Endozoicomonas sp. GU-1: one gene and its partner. The main gene of each other region encodes a partner of the protein of the gene in region 2 in a complex. Links are inferred from orthologs where the notes say so. Each region holds a gene or a part of one and is shown on either strand. Other genes may lie near its edges.

Region 1 (12,715 bases), 1.6 Mb from region 2 along the record:
CAGGGTCTGGCATGCAGCGATTACCGATAAAATTAGATATTGGACAAGAACTCATCGTTGTTACCCACCATCTGGCTGAAAATTAAATAATAGGCAGAGATGCCGTGTCTGGAAGTTAGACATTGGTGGGAAAGGAAGGATTTTATTTTTTATTTCAATCAGTTGTTTGATCAGGCTAGAAATAGAGGGCGCTCTTTACTGGGTGCTGAACGCCCTCTTGCCGTTATCTCAGCTCTGCCACAATTTCCTTGCTGAAGGATTTTTCGCAATAGTGGCACTTCAACTGGATATCATGACTTTTCTGACGCAGGTAGAAATAGCTCGCCACTGGTTCATTATGCGTAATGCAGTTAGAGTTGGGGCAGGCGAACGCGGCTCTCAGTGTTTTCGGAATGGCCATGGTGAACTTATCCACCACCCGGTAATCATCAATCACGTTGATGGTTGCGCTGGGTGCGAACAGTGCCAGTTCGTTGGCCTCCTGTTCGGTAAACATCCGTCCCTCGACTTTTATAATATCTTTGAAGCCCAGGGCTTTACTGGGCAAATTAAAGCCCACGGTAATGCGTGCTTCACTGTTCAGCAGATGCAGACGGTCGAGGATTTTTACCCCCTGTCCTGCCGGAATATGGTCGATGACAGTGCCCTGGCAGATGGCTTCAACCTGAAGTTTGTTACTCATCGATCACTCCTCACATCTTGTCATCAAAGGATTCATTGAGAATCAGGGCCAGCAGGGCCTGACGGGCAAATACCCCGTTTCGGGCCTGTTCAAAGTAATAGGCGTGGGGGGTTTGATCGACTTCAACGGCTATCTCATCAACCCTTGGCAGCGGGTGCAGTACTTTCAGGTGTGCAGGTGCCTGTTTCAGGGTTTCATTGGTCAGTACATAGTTTGAGGCGATGTGCTTATACTCGGTTTCATCAAATCGCTCTTTCTGAACCCGGGTCATGTAGATGATATCTGTATCGGCAACCACTTCTTCGATGCTTTCCGCCCGACGCCAACGGATGCCTTTTTCATCCAGTTCCTGCAGGAGGTAGCCCGGCATTGCCAGTGCATCCGGGGCAATAAAATTAAATTCTGCGTTAAAGTGGGTCAGGGCCTGAGCCAGGGAGTGCACCGTCCGGCCATATTTCAGGTCACCGACAAAGGTGACTGTCAGGTTATCCAGTCGACCCTGGCACTCGCGAATACTAAACAGATCCAGCAGGGTTTGGGTTGGGTGCTGGTTGGAACCGTCGCCGCCATTGATAATGGGGACACTGGAGAATTCCGAGGCCAGCCGGGCAGCACCTTCCTGAGGGTGGCGCATTACCACCGCATCGGTATAGGAGCTGATGATTTTGATGGAGTCCGCGAGGGTTTCCCCTTTTTTGGCAGAGGTGTTGCCACCGTCGGCAAAACCAATCAGGGTGCCGCCTAACCTCTGAACGGCTGTTTCAAACGAGAGGCGTGTGCGGGTGGATGCCTCAAAAAAACAGCTGGCAATCACTTTGCCCTGCAATAGACCGGGACGTTGCGTGTGTTTGAGTTCAGCTGCCACTGCAAGAATCTGTTCCATATCTTCCCGGGTAAGGTCGGCTATGGAGATAATGTTCCTGTTAAAGAACCTGTTTCCCATGGGGGTAATACCTGTCGCCTTTGGTCATTTTCAAGTCAAAAAAAAGCCCCTGGATCAAGGGGCTTTATTTTGCAATACAGATAAAGTGGTTAGCACCAGTAATAAGGATTCTGCTTGTTCTTTTGATTGACTGACGGTTCATGTGCAGTGTCATCGAAACCTTATCCCGGGTGAGTGTCGTTCAGGTTAACTATTTTTGGTCAATCAGTCAGCTTCTTTGTTGGGTAAAAGCAGTCCGGTTGACAAATTGTCTGGCATTTTACACTTCAACTGTCGTTGGTCAAGGGATTTCAGCGTTCTGGTCAGGGGCGGCGGCCTGACCAGAAACTGGCCAGCCCTGCTCATGCTCTTGTCTGAAGAATTACCAGGGGAGATCAAGCTTTAAATTTGCCTCAAATGCCCTTAGAACCGACTCTTTGGAGTGTAAGATCCAGATGCTGGTGACAAAGTTATAAAAGGTGTCCAGCCAGCTGTCATGATGGTTCAGCTGGTAGATATGTCGTATGTTGGGTTCAAGCCCGCTGGAAGGAATCTTCATCCCGGCAACCGCTACCTTGTTCGGCGACAGTTTCCATCGGGAGTATCGGCTGAGCGGGTTATAGTCTTGTCCATGAAGAAAGCTGCCTTCAACATAGGAGTGATGAATTCTGGCCAATCGGCTGTCGGGCATACCTGCCAACCAGCTTGGGTGAATACCGTAGCTGTTGAAAATGTAGGCTTGCTCAATGGTCTCGGATATTGACATGGCGGCCTGGGCAATAGCGCCGCTGAAGGAGTAACCGGTTATCTCCACCGAATGGTTCGGATACATGTCTTTCAGGGAATCAGCGAGATCGCTGATATCCTGCAGCTGTTTTACCGCAAGAGAGCAGGGAGAGCTGCCGGGGTGAGCGGGTTTTGATTGGGTAACCAGGCATTGGACAGCCTCATCGGACTTTTCACCGGCCAGGGCCAGAACGATCTTGCTCTTGGTCTGGGCGTTGGATGAAGGATCTTCAGTCAGTTTAAATACCCTGACCTTGATGTTCGAGTCCGGGATAGTGACCTGGCCGACTATCTGGTGGCGGGTCTGGCCAGATTTTCGTTTCTCCTCGGCGGTGCTGGTAAAATGGGGTTGCCATTGCTCAGGGATGGCTTCCGGGTCCGCCAGGAATAGAAAATGTCTGGAGCCCAGGTAAGAGAGCCTGAAAATAGCAAATATCTGTTTTTCCGGATCATCGGAGGTCAGGATTGCGTCCATTTCGGAAAAATAGCTCATCAAGGCATAGGGGTAACGCTCTAATAGCAGTTCAGTGCTGGCCCGGTAATCTACGGTTCTTTTTTGAACGGTTTGCTGTTGATCATTTTCGTTGGATTCGGGCGTTTGTTCAGGCTCCATGCCGGAATTGGTGGGTGGCGGCGCAGTCCATTCAGCGGTGATGCCAGACGCCTGTGGCGTGGCGTCAGCAATAGCGAACCAACTGAGAATGCTCAGCAGTAAGGGGACTGCAATGATTAGGCGTATAGAGTTAGGGTGCATGGGGCTTTCCTGACCAATATAAAACCAGAGGTTAATAACTATGACCAGAAAAAGAGGCTAACGTTCAAATTTAAAGGTGTGGAGGATTAATCAAAGCGCCTGATCCGCTGATGAGGGTGGAATAACAGGCTTACAAGTCGTGTTTCTTCATTTTGCACCCGCCCGGGATTTCAATGGTGACGTCACTGTTCAGCTGGCAGCAGCAGGTCAGTATTTTTCCTTCCGGAATAAAGGCGATGGGGTCGGTGGTATAGGTGACTTCACCATCAACAAGGGTGACCTGGCAGCTGCCACAAAACCCCTCACGGCATTGATACTCCATGTCGACGTTTTCCTGCTCAAGGGCTTCCAGAAGCGTCAGCTCTTTGCGGGGAATAAAGCTGAATCCTTCAAGAATCTTAACAATATGAGCCATGGTGTTTCGCCTGTATCAGCCAGGCCTGAAACAGGCCTGGCTATGGGACGTTGGGTATCGGAACTGCTTACACTGTTTTTAATGCAGGACTTATAACGAAAAGTTACTGAAATCTTCGGACTGCACTTCGCTGTCTATTTGACCAACCAGGTAGGAGCTGACCTCCACCTCCTGAGGCGCAACCTGAACGTTGTCACTGTTCAGCCAGCTGTTCATCCAGGGCAGAGGGTTCTGTTTGATGGCAAACGCCGGTTCAAAGCCGACGGCAACCATCCGCTGGTTGGTGATGTATTCAACGTACTGGCCAAGAATGTCCCGGTTCAGGCCAATCATGGAGCCATCACGGAACAGGTAGTCTGCCCAGTCTTTTTCCTGTTCTGCCGCGTCGATAAAAATCTGTCTGGCCTGGTCTTTCAGCTCACGGGCAATCACCGCCATTTCCGGGTCATCTTTGCCATCGGCCAGCAGTTGCAGGATGTGCTGGGTGCCGGTCAGGTGAAGGGCTTCATCGCGGGCGATCAATTTGATGATTTTGGCGTTGCCTTCCATTGTGGAGCGCTCGGCAAAGGCAAAGCTACAGGCAAAACTGACGTAAAAACGGATCGCTTCCAATACGTTCACAGACACCACGGTCAGGTAGAGCCTGTGCTTCAGGTCGGTAATGCTGATGTTGATTTCTTCGCCGTTAACGGTGTGTTTACCTTCACCCAGCTGATGGTAAAGGCTGACACCTTCGATCAGGGCGTCATAGTAGCGGGTGATGTCCCTGGCGCGTTTGGTAATCGCTTCATTGGTCACGATATCGTCAAAGATACGGGCCGGTTCGGTGACGATATTGCGGATAATATGGGTATAGGAACGGGAGTGGATGGTTTCACTGAAGGCCCAGGTTTCGATCCAGGTTTCCAGTTCCGGCAGGGAAACAATGGGCAGCAGGGCAACGTTTGGTGAGCGTCCCTGCACCGAGTCCAGAAGGGTCTGGTATTTCAGGTTGCTGAGAAAGATGTGCCTTTCATGATCGGGAAGCGCAGCAAAGTCACGGCGATCGGTTGAGAGGTCCACCTCCTCAGGGCGCCAGAAAAAGGAGAGCTGCTTCTCAATCAGCTTCTCAAAGATCGGGTACTTCTGGACATCATAACGGGATACATTGACATTACGGCCAAAGAACATGGGCTCCTGAGTAGCATTGAAGTGTTCCCGGTTAAATGTGGTGTATGTCATTGTTCGATTTGCCCCAATTCAGTGGTTTCCGCGTATGGTTTGCTGGCCTAAGCGAACCGCGTTGTTTATCTATAAGCATTTGCGCTATAGACAGGATTGGTGTTCGCTATTGATCAATAGTTCTGACAAGGGATGTTCATCAGATTTTGCAGGCTCCCCCTGCGCAGTCATCATCCATGTCACTCTGAGCGTCAGCGGCACCATCACGGGTATTGTGGTAATACAGTGTTTTTACACCCAGTTTGTAAGCGGTCAGCAGGTCTTTCAGCAGCAGCTTCATTGGAACTTTGCCGCCTTCAAAGAGACCGGGATCATAGTTGGTGTTGGCTGAGATCGTCTGGTCGATAAACTTCTGCATGATGGCAACCAGCTGAAGGTAGCCATCGTTGTTCGGGATGTTCCAGAGCAGTTCATAACGATCCTTAAGCTCGACGAAATCAGGAACAACCTGCTTGAGAATGCCATCTTTGCTGGCCTTGACGCTGACAAAGCCCCGGGGTGGCTCAACACCGTTGGTGGCGTTACTGATCTGGGATGATGTCTCGGATGGCATCAGGGCGGTCAGTGTTGAGTTGCGCAGGCCGAACGACTTGATCTCCTCACGCAAGCTTTCCCAGTCAAGGTGCAGGGACTCTTCACAAACCGTATCAAGGTCACGTTTGTAGGTATCGATAGGTAAGATACCTTTGGCATACGTGGTCTCATGGAATTTGGAGCAGGTGCCTTTCTCTCTGGCCAGCTTGTTTGATGCTTTCAACAGGTAGTATTGAATGGCCTCAAAGGTGCGGTGGGTCAGGCCATTGGCGGAGCCATCTGAATACCGGACATGGTTTTTGGCCAGGTAGTTGGCGAAGTTAATCACCCCGACACCCAGGGGACGCCGTCCCATGGTTGAGTTGTAAGCAGCAGCAACCGGGTAGTCCTGGTAGTCCAGCAGGCTGTCGAGGGCACGCACAATCAGTTCCGACAACTCTTCCAGTTCTGCCAGATCCTTCAGGGTGCCCAGGTTGAACGCGGCCAGGGTGCACAGGGCAATCTCGCCCTCTTCGTCATGGATATGATCCAGGGGTTTGGTGGGCAGGGCAATTTCCAGGCACAGGTTACTCTGGCGAACCGGGGCCACTGCCGGATCAAATGGGCTGTGGGTATTGCAGTGATCGACATTTTGCAGGTAGATCCGCCCGGTACTGGCCCGCTCGGAGGCAAACAGTGAAAAGAGTTCAATCGCCTTCAGCGTGGTCTTGCGGATGCTGCTGTCCTGCTCATATTGCTTGTAGAGCCTGTCAAACGCTTCCTGGTCAGCAAAGAACGCATCATACAGTCCCGGCACATCGCTGGGTGAAAAGAGGGTGATATTACCGCCTTCGATCAGGCGCTGGTACATCAGCTTGTTAAACTGCACGCCATAGTCCAGGTGGCGAACGCGGTTATCATCGACCCCCCGGTTGTTTTTCAGAACCAGCAGGTTTTCAACTTCCAGGTGCCAGATCGGGTAGAAGAGGGTCGCTGCGCCACCGCGAACGCCACCTTGAGAGCACGATTTTACGGCCGTCTGGAAGTGCTTGTAAAAAGGGATACAGCCGGTATGGAAGGCTTCTCCCCCGCGGATCGGGCTGCCCAGGGCGCGAATATTACCGGCGTTGATACCAATCCCCGCCCGCTGGCTGACGTATTTAACAATAGCGCTGGACGTGGCATTGATGGAGTCCAGTGAGTCCCCGCATTCAATCAGCACGCAAGAGCTGAACTGACGGGTAGGTGTACGTACCCCGGACATGATCGGGGTGGGCAGAGAGAGTCTGAAGGTGGACACCGCATGGTAGAAACGCTCAATGAAATCCAGGCGAGTCTCTTTCGGGTATTGTGCAAACAGGCAGGCACCAATGAGCATGTACAGAATCTGGGGGCTCTCGTAGTATTCGCCGGTTACCCGGTTCTGCACCAGGTATTTGCCCTCAAGTTGTTTGACCGCCGCATAGCTGAAGTTCATATCCCGGCTGTGATCAATAAAGCGTTCCATCTGATCAAATTCAGCCTCACTGTAGTCCGTCAGGAGGTGCTGGTCATACTTCTTCATCTCCACCAGTTTGACCACATGGCGATACAGCCCGGGCGGTTCAAACTGGCCGTAGGCCTTTTTCCGCAGGTGGAAGATGGCCAGGCGGGCAGCCAGATACTGATAGTCCGGAGCCTGGGCCGAAATCAGGTCGGCAGCGGATTTGATCAGTGTTTCATGGATATCCGTGGTCTTGATGCCATCGTAGAACTGTATGTGAGACTTAAGTTCAACTTCAGAAACGGAGACGTTGTCCAGGCCCTCGGCTGCCCAGGTAATCACTTTATGGATCTTCTCAAGATCCAGTTGTTCCTTATCTCCGTCACGCTTGGTGACCAGGATATTTTTATTCATTCAGCCCTTACCTGTGTATTCAATGAACACGCTTGATCAAGCGCGGCTATCAATGACCTTGCAGCACGCTTCATGGCCCGGCCAGGCCTGCAGACAGTATTGCTGCGCGTGCTGTTCATCACTGTCTTATCGCCAGCCACTGTACACTGCGGTGGCTGTGAGACTATGAGTCTGTCCGGGATATACCTGATGAGTCAGATCCCCGCCTCTGCGAGACAGGCTGTAGCGGCGGAACCGCGAGGCCGCGCAGCTGACAATCTGTATAAGCATTCTTCCCTGATTACCGTCCGCTCTTCCGTCATGTGCTGCTGCCAACAGTAAATCCGCTGTTTGGCTGGACTGTTGCCTGAGGCATTTCCGGTATGCCGGGTTGCTCAGGTGGCAATGTGTTACTCAGCAGCGAGGGGTACCATATATAGTGTAGCGGCCGTTTATCTACACAAGATAATGCGCAGTCGGGAGAAATTCAAGCCGATAAAACCGGGGGCGTGCTGTGGATAAGATGTGGATTTCTTCCGGTGTTGGTGCCCACTAACTCCCGGGTAACTTTTTCAGACAGAACGAGAAATTTGCAAGCTCAAGATGGGATTTTGTCAAAATAAAAAAATATTCTGAGTCCGCTTCGGAGAAAAAAATCATGAATACTCTAGGAGTAGGAGCCTGATTCAGAAATGTTTGGGCCTGCTCCGGTTCCGGGGAGGACGTTCGATTGTCGGTAGTGTAACATCTACGCCCCATAAACCATTAGATTGCCAGTGAAGTGCCGGTTTTTTGCCGCTTTCAATATTTCGTCTCTTAAACCCCCGGGGTGTAAAACAATGGCTTTGGATAATGCAGAAACGGGTCGCATCCTGATTGTTGAGGATGATGAGCGTCTGGCAACCCTGACCCGTGAGTATCTTGAAAATAATGGCCTTCAGGTGTCGGTGGAAGGTGATGGTGGTAAGGCCGTTGAACGTATTTTGAGTGAGCGCCCCGATCTGGTGGTACTGGATCTGATGCTGCCGGGGGAAGATGGGGTGTCCATCTGTCGCCGGGTGCGAGGCCAGTACCATGGTCAGATACTGATGCTGACCGCCCGCACCGATGACCTTGATGAAGTGCTGGGGCTGGAAATGGGCGCGGATGATTATGTTGCCAAACCGGTCCGTCCAAGAGTATTGCTTGCCCGTATAAGAGCCCTGCTGAGAAGGGGCACGGCACCGGTAGAAGACGAGCCGACAGTGCAGAACAGCCTTCGCTTTGGCGCGCTGGTGGTTGATAACTCCATGCGTGAGGCCTGGCTGGATGACCAGAGCGTCGACCTCACCAGTGCTGAATTTGATCTGCTCTGGCTGCTCTGTTCAAATGCTGGCCGGGTGTTGAGCCGGGAAGAGATCTTTGCCCAGTTGCGCGGGATTGAATACGACGGTCAGGACCGTTCCATCGATGTCAGGGTTTCACGTATTCGCCCCAAAATTGGCGACGACCCGATGCACCCTCGTCTGATCAAGACGGTGCGCAGTAAAGGGTATCTTTTTGTGAAGAGCATGTGACAAATGAGTAAGTTGCTGGCATAGCGTCATGAGCAGTATTTTTCTTCGTATCTATGGCGGCCTGCTGTTTTCCCTGGTGCTGGTCTCCGTGCTGTCTGGCATAGTGGTCACTATTGTCAATGGTGTTCGATTGGCCGAGTACCGGGAAGATATGGCCCGAGGGACCTTCCGTCTCATCTCTGAAGTACTGGCCGCCATGCCAGAAGAGCAGCGGCATAAGTGGCTGGGAGAGTGGGGACATAAACTGTCGATTCCGTTTTCAATGTTGCCTTTGGAGCGATCCGACTTCACACCTAAAGAGATTGAGCAGCTCTCTTTAGGGGGGATTGATGTTCAGATGCTGACGGAAAAGGCCGCCGTTATTACCGCCTTGATTGATGACCGCTGGTTGTTGCAGGGACGGGTGGCGGAGATATCAGAACAAATGGCAAGTGGTACCATTGTTTTTCTCAGACACCTGCTCAGCCATTACTTTGCGGATGAACGAGTGACGGTATTGGCCCAGCGATCCGGAGAATCGTTGAGCTTTCCTGTGTCCATTGTCCACTCCGCTACGTCGTTAACGCCTCTGCAAAGCACCCAGTTGCAGCAGGGCAGTATTGTGACTGTGTTGAACATCAGGGATGAATCGCTCCAGCTCTATGCCCAGATGAAGGACAGTGATCAGATACTCCATCTTGGCCCATTGAAATTACTGAACCCTTATCCTTTTAAACTGATCTTGACCCTGGGGCTGTTCGTCTTGATCTCTTTGAGCCTTGCCATCTATATCCTGGTCAGGGGAATGGAGAAGCGACTGCGAAAACTGGAAAGAGCGGCGACACGCTTTAGCCGGGGAGACTTTGAGGTACGGGTTAATGTTGGCGGGGCGGATTCCATTGGTCGCCTGGCCATGGCGTTTAATGCCATGGCCGACCATATTCAGCGTCTGCTGAGTCTGCAAAAGAGATGATTCGTGGCGTGTCCCATGAATTAAGAACCCCCGTAGCAAGGTTGCGTTTTGGCCTGGATCTGATTGCCGATGCCAGAACACAGGAAGCGCGGGAGGCCCAGCTGGAGGGCATGGACCAGGACATCCAGGAACTGGATCATCTGGTGGATGAGTTTCTGACCTATGCCAACCTGGAACAGGGAACCCCAACCCTCCGTTTGAAACGTCATGACGTTGATAAAGTAGTGGCCCAGGTGGTTGGCGAGCATCTCAGATTACAGAACCGGGTTGAGATCGAGCATATTCCCTGCAATGTGTTAAACCCGAGGCGTTTTGTCGAAATTGACCGGCGCTATATTCATCGGGCGATACAGAACCTGGTAGGCAATGCCTGTCGCTACGCGGACAGTAAAGTTCAGGTGCGTTTTTCATCCACCCAGGACACTTGTCGTATTGATGTGGATGATGACGGGGCCGGGATTCCGGAAGAGCAGTGGGAGCGGGTGTTTTCTGCTTTTTCCCGACTGGACGACAGCAGAACACGCAAGTCAGGAGGCTACGGTCTGGGGCTCTCAATCGTCCGGCGCATTATGTACTGGCATGGGGGCCGCGCCCTGGTCAGTCACAGTCCCCTGGGGGGAGCCCGGTTCAGTCTGGTCTGGCCCAGGAAGCAGAGGCATTAAAGTTTCTGATGTTCCCGGGAACGTCTCCCCGGGAACATCAAGAAGATCTTGAAGAATTTCAAGAAAGTCCTCCTGGATGCCTTCCTCTTTGAGAATATGGAAGGCAACGTTCTGGGTTGAGAAGCCTGGTTTCAGGACATAATCATACTGCAGGCCTTCACTGTTGATCTCAGCGCTGACATGAAGATTTTGAAACCTGTCCGGGAACTGACCTGCCAGTGAGGTCAGCCGGGCATAGTGGGTAGAAGAAATGCTGATCGTCCCGGGTAAATCGCCAATCGATTTTATATAGGCGAGTGCACCGATCTCCCCTTCTTCAGGGCTGGTATTGCTGAAAATTTCATCCAGAAAAGTAATGCTGAACTGACCAGTCTCCAATGCGCGTAATGCCTCCAGCAGCTTGATAGCGCGTTTTGATTCTGCGCTGAAACTGGAAACGCCAGTAATCATTTCCGGCTCAATGACCCTATGGGTATGAATAAAGGAAAACGGTGTCAGTTTAAAGGATGCAGCCGGAGATATACCCAGTGTCTGCGCCATAATGACGTTAAGTGCGGCAGCAATCATGGCATTGGATTTTCCTGCAGCATTCGGTCCGGTAATAATGATATTGGCCGGTGCTGTGGTGTCGCTGGCGGCGAGATCGCTGGAAACCGCAATGGCAGGGGAGAGCAGAGGGTTCCAGAAGCCCTGAAGCTCGATACCCGGTTGTGCTGATACTTGATATTGTGCAAAACACAATGGATTCGTTGCCCGGTAAGAAGACGACCGCAGCAGCTTGGCAACGGTCAGCCAGGCATCAATCTCACCGGTGGCCTGCATAATCCTGATCAGTGGGATGTGGTTTCGGCGCAGCAGCATCAGGCTTCTTTTGTAGCGTCCCATGTTGGTTGCCAGATAGGCGAGTGTGTCGGTGTTTTCTCCGGTGCATCGTTTAACAGTGTGGCTATTTCCTGAATCTGGGTGGAATTGCGAAATTTCAGGAAGCCGCTGTCATGGTCCAGAATGTCCTCAAGGGCCGGGTGATGCCGGGCCAGTTGCTTTAATTCTCTGGCACTGGCCAGTGCTCTTCCGGGTCTGCGGCTGCGCTCCATGACAAACGTGTAAGCGGCCCGATTATCCTGAAAGAGCCAGTATGATTGATAAATGGCGATCATTTGCAGTACCGCAAAGCTGCCGAAGGTGAAAATTTTGACCGGTGGTGGAAGCCCCTGAAAGTGATCGTGCATTTCAGAGATGACCAGGTTCATATTGGCTGGCAGGTTGATGGCGGAATTGAGAAGCCCATGAATAATCCCGTATTGCGAGTCAAACTTGCCAAGCAGCGTCGACCCGATCAGGCCAATAGGCACATTCAATGCACTCATAACACTAATGATGTCGTTTAATCGGCGGGCAATCTCTTCATAGAAGGCATCGGAGGTGAGCCCCGGAATGTATGTCTGGTAATCAATCTCATCAAAATGGGGGCTGTTCACGGCATCAGAAGGGTCGAGCAGGGCAATGAGTCCATCTTCATCCGCGGCGTAGCGGATCAGTTGCTCCTCAATCTGAAAGATGACTTTAGGGTGATCCAGCAAGTATTGAAGTGCGTTTTGGCGTTTTTCAAGAATCTCTATATCCGTAATAGGGGATATCAGCAGGTTGGCCAACATGATTTCACCAGCGACCGTCATCGGAGAGCCTAAATTGCTGAGCAGGCTATGTCCGGGGTTTTGTCCGGTGCCACTGAGAATATGCAGGTCTTTAACGGCATGATGGGTCATTATCTCGTTGCCCGTTTTATGAGTCCGGGAAAAATTTTGCAAAAGAATGCTGCGTCTTTCTCCCGGGGACAGAAGAATTTCAGGTAACTCCTGTTTCTGGTTACGCGAGTTTATGGCGTTTTTGTATTTATCTGCGGAGTGGATTTTTGCCAGGTGATCATGTATCAGCTGATAAGTGTTGGTGATCTCCATGCCTCCGTCAGCATTAAGACTTGCGCTAATGGTTGTGATTAACAGGAATATTAAATAATCAGTGGCTCTTGATTTCATTGGGTGTTTTCGATGGACAGTTTTTATTGTTTAACATTTCATGTTGCACATCAGAGGCCTTTGGGTAATCAGGGTTCAAATCCCGGTTTTTTTAGGCCAATGAGCGGATTTATTGTCAATTGAGCAACCAATATCCCCGTAAGCTTGTGTAAAAATAGATGAGAAGCCATAGTCTCGCCATACACTGATGGTGTGATCCATTTCAAGCGATTGATCGAGAGAGTAAAGCATGCCATTTCGTCTGGAGATGAAGGTTCGCGACTATGAGTGCGACCTGCAGGGCATCGTCAACAACAGTGTCTATTTCAATTATCTGGAGCATGCACGGCATGAGTTTCTG
Region 2 (6,031 bases):
TGCTCAACGTACCATTCACCATTGCTGACGCCACGACCCTGACGGAAGCAGGTTACGTCGGTGAAGACGTTGAAAATATCATTCAGAAACTGCTGCAGAAGTGCGATTACGATGTAGAAAAAGCTCAGATGGGTATTGTCTACATTGATGAAATTGACAAGATTTCCCGCAAGTCTGATAACCCGTCCATTACCCGTGACGTTTCTGGTGAGGGTGTTCAGCAGGCTCTGCTCAAGTTGATTGAGGGTACGGTTGCATCGGTTCCGCCTCAGGGTGGGCGCAAGCATCCGCAGCAGGAGTTTCTGCAGGTTGATACTTCCAATATTCTCTTTATCTGTGGCGGTGCTTTTGCCGGTTTGGATAAAGTGATTCGTGGTCGTACTGACAAGTCTGGTATTGGCTTCTCTGCACAAGTCAGCAGCAAGGACGACAAAAAGGATCTGGGTGAAACCTTTAAAGAAGTTGAGCCGGAAGATCTGGTGAAATTCGGTCTTATCCCTGAGTTTGTTGGCCGTCTGCCTGTCATTGCAACGCTTGAAGAGCTGGATGAAGAGGCGCTGGTGCGCATCCTTGTTGAGCCTAAGAATGCACTGACCAAGCAGTACAGCAAGCTCTTCGATATGGAAGAGGTGGAGGTCGATTTCCGACAGGAAGCTCTGCGTGCGGTTGCCAAAAAAGCCATGGAACGCAAAACCGGTGCTCGTGGCTTGCGCTCGATACTGGAGGCGGTACTGCTTGACTCAATGTATGAAATACCTTCCGACAAGAGCATTTCCAAGGTGGTGATTGATGCTTCGGTTATCAATGGTGATTCTGAGCCGCTGTTGATTTACGAAAATTCTGAAACACCGAAGGCAGCACTTTCCGATAAGTGATTTGCTATTGCTTGCAATAAAAACCCTTCCTGGCACAAATGCCACTCGTTGTTAGACGAGTGGCATTATTCAAACTCTACCGCTTCTCTCTTTGGTCGATTAAGCACGGCCAATCCAGGTGCATTAAATCCTTTTATTCAGAGTGCAGAATGATCGATTGGGGTGTTCTTTGTATCCTTCAGGTTGATCCTGAAGATTTATTGGATGAAGAACTTTGATGGTATGAAAGGGTAGAAAACCGGATTTTCTGACTTGAGTTTGCTTGTTGGGTAATCGTGAAAACTGATGGAATGGGTTTTCAGGGAGGGTTAGAAAATTGAGGTAAAAAAGTGTCTGGTCGGAGCGAGAGGATTTGAACCTCCGACCCCCACAACCCCATTGTGGTGCGCTACCAGGCTGCGCTACGCTCCGACACAAGAAGGGTAAAAATGCCCCTTCAGGCGCTGGGTATATTACCCTAAAAAACACTATTTGCAAGCCCTCGCGCATTTCTTTTGCTTTTTTCTCTATCGAAAATACTATGATGCTAAACAGGCTTTTTTTCTTCCTTCAGAGCCTTTACTGTCTATCCGTTTATGTTGCATAAAGTGGTTTTAACTTTTTCTGCTTTGGAGAGAATAAATGCGTTTGATGCGAAACTGGCTGCTGGGAAGCACCATGCTTTTTTTGACTACCCTGGCGTATGGTGCAGCGACAGAGTCAGCTGAGGCCGCAGAGAAGAAGATCGAAGCGTTTCAGGTGGTTCTGGAAACCAGCAAAGGAGATATTGTTTTGATGTTGGCACCCGAAGAGGCACCCGTCACCGTCAACAACTTTATCGAGTATGTTGAAAGTGGCTTCTACAACGGCCTGGTATTCCACCGGGTGATTAATAACTTCATGATTCAGGGGGGAGGCTTTGCCGAGGATATGAGCCAGCGGGCCACCCGCGCGCCGATCAAAAATGAGTCGCTGCTGAATCAGCGTCTGGAGAACAGCCGTGGCTCTATTGCCATGGCCAGAACCCAGATCGCTGATAGTGCAACCTCTCAGTTTTTCATTAATCTTAAAGATAATGAATTTCTCAATGGTAAGCCTTATAAGCCGGGTTATGCCGTTTTTGGCCATGTCATCAAAGGCATGGATGTGGTAGACAGTATTGCCAGAGTGAAGACGGGTTATCGTGGCCCACACGGTGATGTACCCGTTGACTCCGTTATTATCAACAAAGCGTATGTTGTGAAAGAGGGTGGCAGGTCGGTGAAAACCGGGCCTGAGGCTTCCTGATATCCATGAGTAAACAGACCATTTCTACCGCTGGAGAACTCGCTCTATCCCTGAAATCAGCCGCCAGGTTGTTCGGGCACCGGCGTTTGCTGGTATGTGCAGGCGATGCGGACTGGTGTAAGACTCAAGTGGTGGAAATGGTTCCAGCCCTGGCAGAGTCTGTTCTTCTGATTGGCGAAGATTTCCCAGAGCTTGCTGCCTCAAATTCAGAAGTCATTGCGGCAAAACAGTGTCTGTCCCGGTTAGGCAGGGAGCATCAGAACATTATCTTTAATGCCCATGCAGGCTTTGATGTCGATGCGTTTGGTGCCATTAGTGGAACCTTAAGTGCCGGTGGCATTCTGGTACTGTTAATACCGCCATTGGACCGATGGCAATATTTCCACGACCCTGAACATCGCCGGATGCAGGTTTACCCTCAACAATTTGAGGATATCTCCGGACGATATTTGCAGCGCTTGTCGCAAATGATTAAAGCCTCCAATCAGTTATCTCTCTTGACTCAGGGAGGAGGATTACGGATTCAGGAGGCTGAAAATAATCCTGATAAAAAAACACCGGGTGACAAGGACGAGACGGTCACCGCCCCCTGTAAAACCCGTTCACAAATGCGGGCGGTCCGGGGAATACACAAGGTGTTTCGTGGGCACCGCCGTCGCCCGCTGGTTCTGACGGCCGATCGGGGCAGAGGGGAAAAGTGCAGCTCTGGGCATCGCAGCAGCACAGTTGTTGCTGGAAGGTGTTGAGCAGATAATCATAACCGCACCCTCAAAAAGTACCGCAGAGGTGTTCTTTCACCATGCCGGGAAAGTGCTAGGCGAGGCTCATGCCGGCCTTTCAGGCAGACTTCAGTTTATCCCTCCGGACGATCTGGTTCAGACAATGCCTGCAACCCAGTTATTGCTGGTTGATGAGGCCGCTGCCATTCCCACACCCTTGCTGGAAAAAATGCTGACTCATCACAGTCGGATTGTCTATGCTTCAACTATTCACGGTTACGAAGGAACCGGCCGGGGTTTTGCCATCCGCTTCAGAAAGGTTCTGGATAGCAAAACACCTCAGTGGCACGAGCTGAGAATGGCCGAGCCGATTCGCTGGCAGCCGGATGACCCCCTGGAAGACTTTGTCTTCAGGGCGCTGCTGCTCAATGCAGTGCCCGCTGCCATTGATAAGCCGGAAAGTATCCGTTCGCAGCAGTGCACTTTCAGGCAGATATCATCTGAAGAATTACTGCTCAATGAAGACTTGTTAACTCAGCTGTTTGGTTTGCTGGTTCTCGCTCATTATCAGACCCGGCCATTTGACCTTCGCCATCTGCTGGATGGTGGGAACATGGAGGTCTACGGTCTTTTTGATCGACAGCAACGGTTGATCGCTGTGCTTCTGGCAGCCAGAGAAGGGGGGATTGACCCGGCACTGGCCGATGATATCTGGCTGGGCAGGCGCAGGGTTCGCGGGCATATGCTGCCGCAGTCGCTGAGTAATCACCTGGGCTTACCGGAAGCTATCTTCCTGAAAGGACTCCGGGTCATCAGAATAGCGGTTCACCCTGATTGCCAGAGAACAGGGTTGGGCAAAATGTTGCTGGATAAACTCCAACAGGATGCCGCAAATAAGCATATTGATTACTTGGGCACCCTGTTTGGTGCCACCGATGACCTTCTGAAGTTCTGGGGCGACTCTTGCTATGTGCCCGTGCGGGTTGGTTTGTCCAGAGACGCCGCCAGTGGTACCCATTCTGCCATGATGCTCAAGCCATTATCGCACACTGCAAAACGCCTGGTTGATCAGGCCCATAAGAAATGCCTGGCTCAGCTGCGGTGGTTATTGATGGATGAACTTAAAGGGCTTGATTTTGAAGTAGTTGCCACCATCTTTGCCATGATGGCACCGATAATCAGGGGCAGTGATGATTATGCTTTGTCCGGCGATAATCAGCGTGAGCTGGTTTCCTTTACAGAGGGGCAGAGACAATATGAGAATTGCATTGATGTCATCAAAAGAGTGACCTTTCGAATACTGGGGGCGGGTGATATAGATGCTGTGGATGCAAGGCTGCTGGTCACTCGAGTGATCCAGAATCAACCCTGGCATCAGGTGGTTGCAGCCTGCAGATTTTCCGGAGAAAAGCAGGCCCGGCAACGTTTGAGAGAGGTAGTTTCTGTGAACAGCAGGCTGCATTTATCAGCCGAATAGCATTTATGGTGCCTGCTTCAATACTTATCTGCACCAGCTGGTGCTTTCCTATGAACCTGATGGAGCATAAATAATGGATCGGTTTACTGTGTTTGGTCGTCCTGGCTGTGGATTCTGTGTACGAGCCAAACAGCTGCTGGAGATGAAAGGTTTGCCTTTCAAATACGTTGATATCTACGAAGAGGGGATCAGTAAGGCTGACCTGTCGAAGACCGTCGGCAAGGAAGTGGAAACGGTACCCCAGATTTTTCATGGTCAGCAGTACGTTGGCGGTTATACGGACCTGGAAGCTTATCTCAGGGAAAAAGATGCCTGAGAGTTATGCATAACGGTAAATTCTTGAATGAGGATTGTCGTTAATTTTAACCAGACGGGCATCACTGCGTTGCAGTCTTTCCTGTCTGGCAGATGGGTCATAGGGGCGAATTCGGTTAAACTCCGGTAACGGCTCTCCCGGCTTCAACTGAATGAACAGGGGGAGGGGCGAGTTAATCTGTGCCGGATACTGTTTTTTCAGTGCCGGATCCGCCTGCCTGAGCGCCTGAATATCCTTTGACCAGGTAATATTGGCCCTCAGGTGGGGAGCCAGTATACGCTTGATCACCACCACTTCTTTGGCGGGCATTTTTTCCAGTAGGCCAATGTCTTCATTAACGGCGACGGAGGCTATGTATTTCTTTCTGAAATGGACAATCGCTTCTTCGGCGGTCAGCCTGACCGTGCCACTGTGACTTGCAGCCCAACTGAAACCAACCCGTCTCGGGGCCTCTGGAAAGAGCTTGAGTTGCCGGTAACATTGCACAAAGTGCAGGTGTTTGACCTGCAGCCCTCCCAGTAAACCATCCCGTAAATCATCGGATGCCTGTTCAATGGCCTCGATGCTGTCGCCAAACAGCTTGCGAAAGTCGGCCATCGCCGTTTTAAACTGATCACGACAGAGGTTCAGTTCTTCGCCCAGTTGTAAGGTCTGCTCAGAAACGCCGACCAATCCGGTTAAGCGGGCGGTCTCCTGTTTGTTCTGCTCTTCGATATAGGTCAGTCGGGTGGCAATACCCGCTGCCAGAGCACGCTGGTTTGTGGATTCGGACTCCGTCTCCATGGTCCAGATGGGTAATCCATGGTCCGATTCAATGGCTTCCCGGAATAAGCGGTTAAGTTCAACCAGTTGAATAAGCGCATCCCTTACGGCGATTCGTGCAGCGGTTTCTTTACTCATAACGTGCCCATAAAAAACTGACGGGGTTTCAGGGAGAAAGGCGGTCGACTTGCCAGTCACAGCCCTTCTCTGCGGACAACCGGGTGTATTGAAAGCGATCGTGCAGGCGGCTTGGGCGACCTTGCCAGAATTCAATGTTCTCCGGCACGACGCGATAGCCACCCCAGAAATCGGGCAGAGGCACTTTTCCTTCCCTGAATTTGCGTTTCATCTCTTCCAGTTTCAATTCCAGAACCTTGCGTCCGGTAATGACTGAGCTTTGATGTGATACCCAGGCACCGAGCTGACTGCCATGAGGGCGGCTGGTAAAGTAACGCAGTGATTCAGCCGTGGAAATTTTTTCTGCCTTGCCCTGGATGACCACCTGTCGTTCAAGGGCTACCCAGGGGAACATAATGGCAACGTGGGGATTGCTGGTAATATCCCTGGCTTTATTACTGCTGTAGTTGGTGAAAAAGACAAAGCCGGACTGGTCGAA

What was found.
Region 1: the proteins of O3276_RS03835 (region 2) and nrdA are in contact, whole or in part, in an NMR structure (PDB 1QFN), measured with the Escherichia coli proteins. The link is inferred for Endozoicomonas sp. GU-1 from one-to-one orthologs.

What each region holds. Positions count from the first base shown.
Region 1 is NZ_CP114771.1:2,559,007-2,571,721, reverse strand. The notes cover bases 4,556-7,576. They hold nrdA (class 1a ribonucleoside-diphosphate reductase subunit alpha), read right to left. Parts: upstream 7,191-7,576; coding sequence 4,920-7,190; downstream 4,556-4,919. Other genes in these bases: nrdB (class Ia ribonucleoside-diphosphate reductase subunit beta), read right to left, coding at 4,556-4,780. In the rest of the region: O3276_RS10610 (hypothetical protein), read right to left, coding at 1-13; pyrI (aspartate carbamoyltransferase regulatory subunit), read right to left, coding at 224-682; pyrB (aspartate carbamoyltransferase), read right to left, coding at 693-1,625; O3276_RS10595 (hypothetical protein), read right to left, coding at 1,987-3,144; class I ribonucleotide reductase maintenance protein YfaE, read right to left, coding at 3,275-3,559; more of nrdB, read right to left, coding at 3,650-4,555; O3276_RS10575 (winged helix-turn-helix domain-containing protein), read left to right, coding at 8,009-8,725; O3276_RS10570 (HAMP domain-containing protein), read left to right, coding at 8,754-9,677; O3276_RS10565 (ATP-binding protein), read left to right, coding at 9,674-10,339; O3276_RS10560 (MutS-related protein), read right to left, coding at 10,229-11,224; O3276_RS10555 (hypothetical protein), read right to left, coding at 11,200-12,375; O3276_RS10550 (acyl-CoA thioesterase), read left to right, coding at 12,605-12,715. UniProt on the Escherichia coli protein: Provides the precursors necessary for DNA synthesis. Catalyzes the biosynthesis of deoxyribonucleotides from the corresponding ribonucleotides.
Region 2 is NZ_CP114771.1:994,180-1,000,210, reverse strand. The notes cover bases 3,120-6,031. They hold O3276_RS03835 (GrxA family glutaredoxin), read left to right. Parts: upstream 3,120-4,410; coding sequence 4,411-4,653; downstream 4,654-6,031. Other genes in these bases: pdxH (pyridoxamine 5'-phosphate oxidase), read right to left, coding at 5,582-6,031; O3276_RS03830 (DNA replication terminus site-binding protein), read right to left, coding at 4,657-5,553; O3276_RS03840 (GNAT family N-acetyltransferase), read left to right, coding at 3,120-4,337. In the rest of the region: ATP-dependent Clp protease ATP-binding subunit ClpX, read left to right, coding at 1-875; O3276_RS03850 (peptidylprolyl isomerase), read left to right, coding at 1,533-2,141; O3276_RS03845 (tRNA(Met) cytidine acetyltransferase TmcA domain-containing protein), read left to right, coding at 2,147-2,887; more of O3276_RS03840, read left to right, coding at 2,871-3,119. UniProt on the Escherichia coli protein: The disulfide bond functions as an electron carrier in the glutathione-dependent synthesis of deoxyribonucleotides by the enzyme ribonucleotide reductase.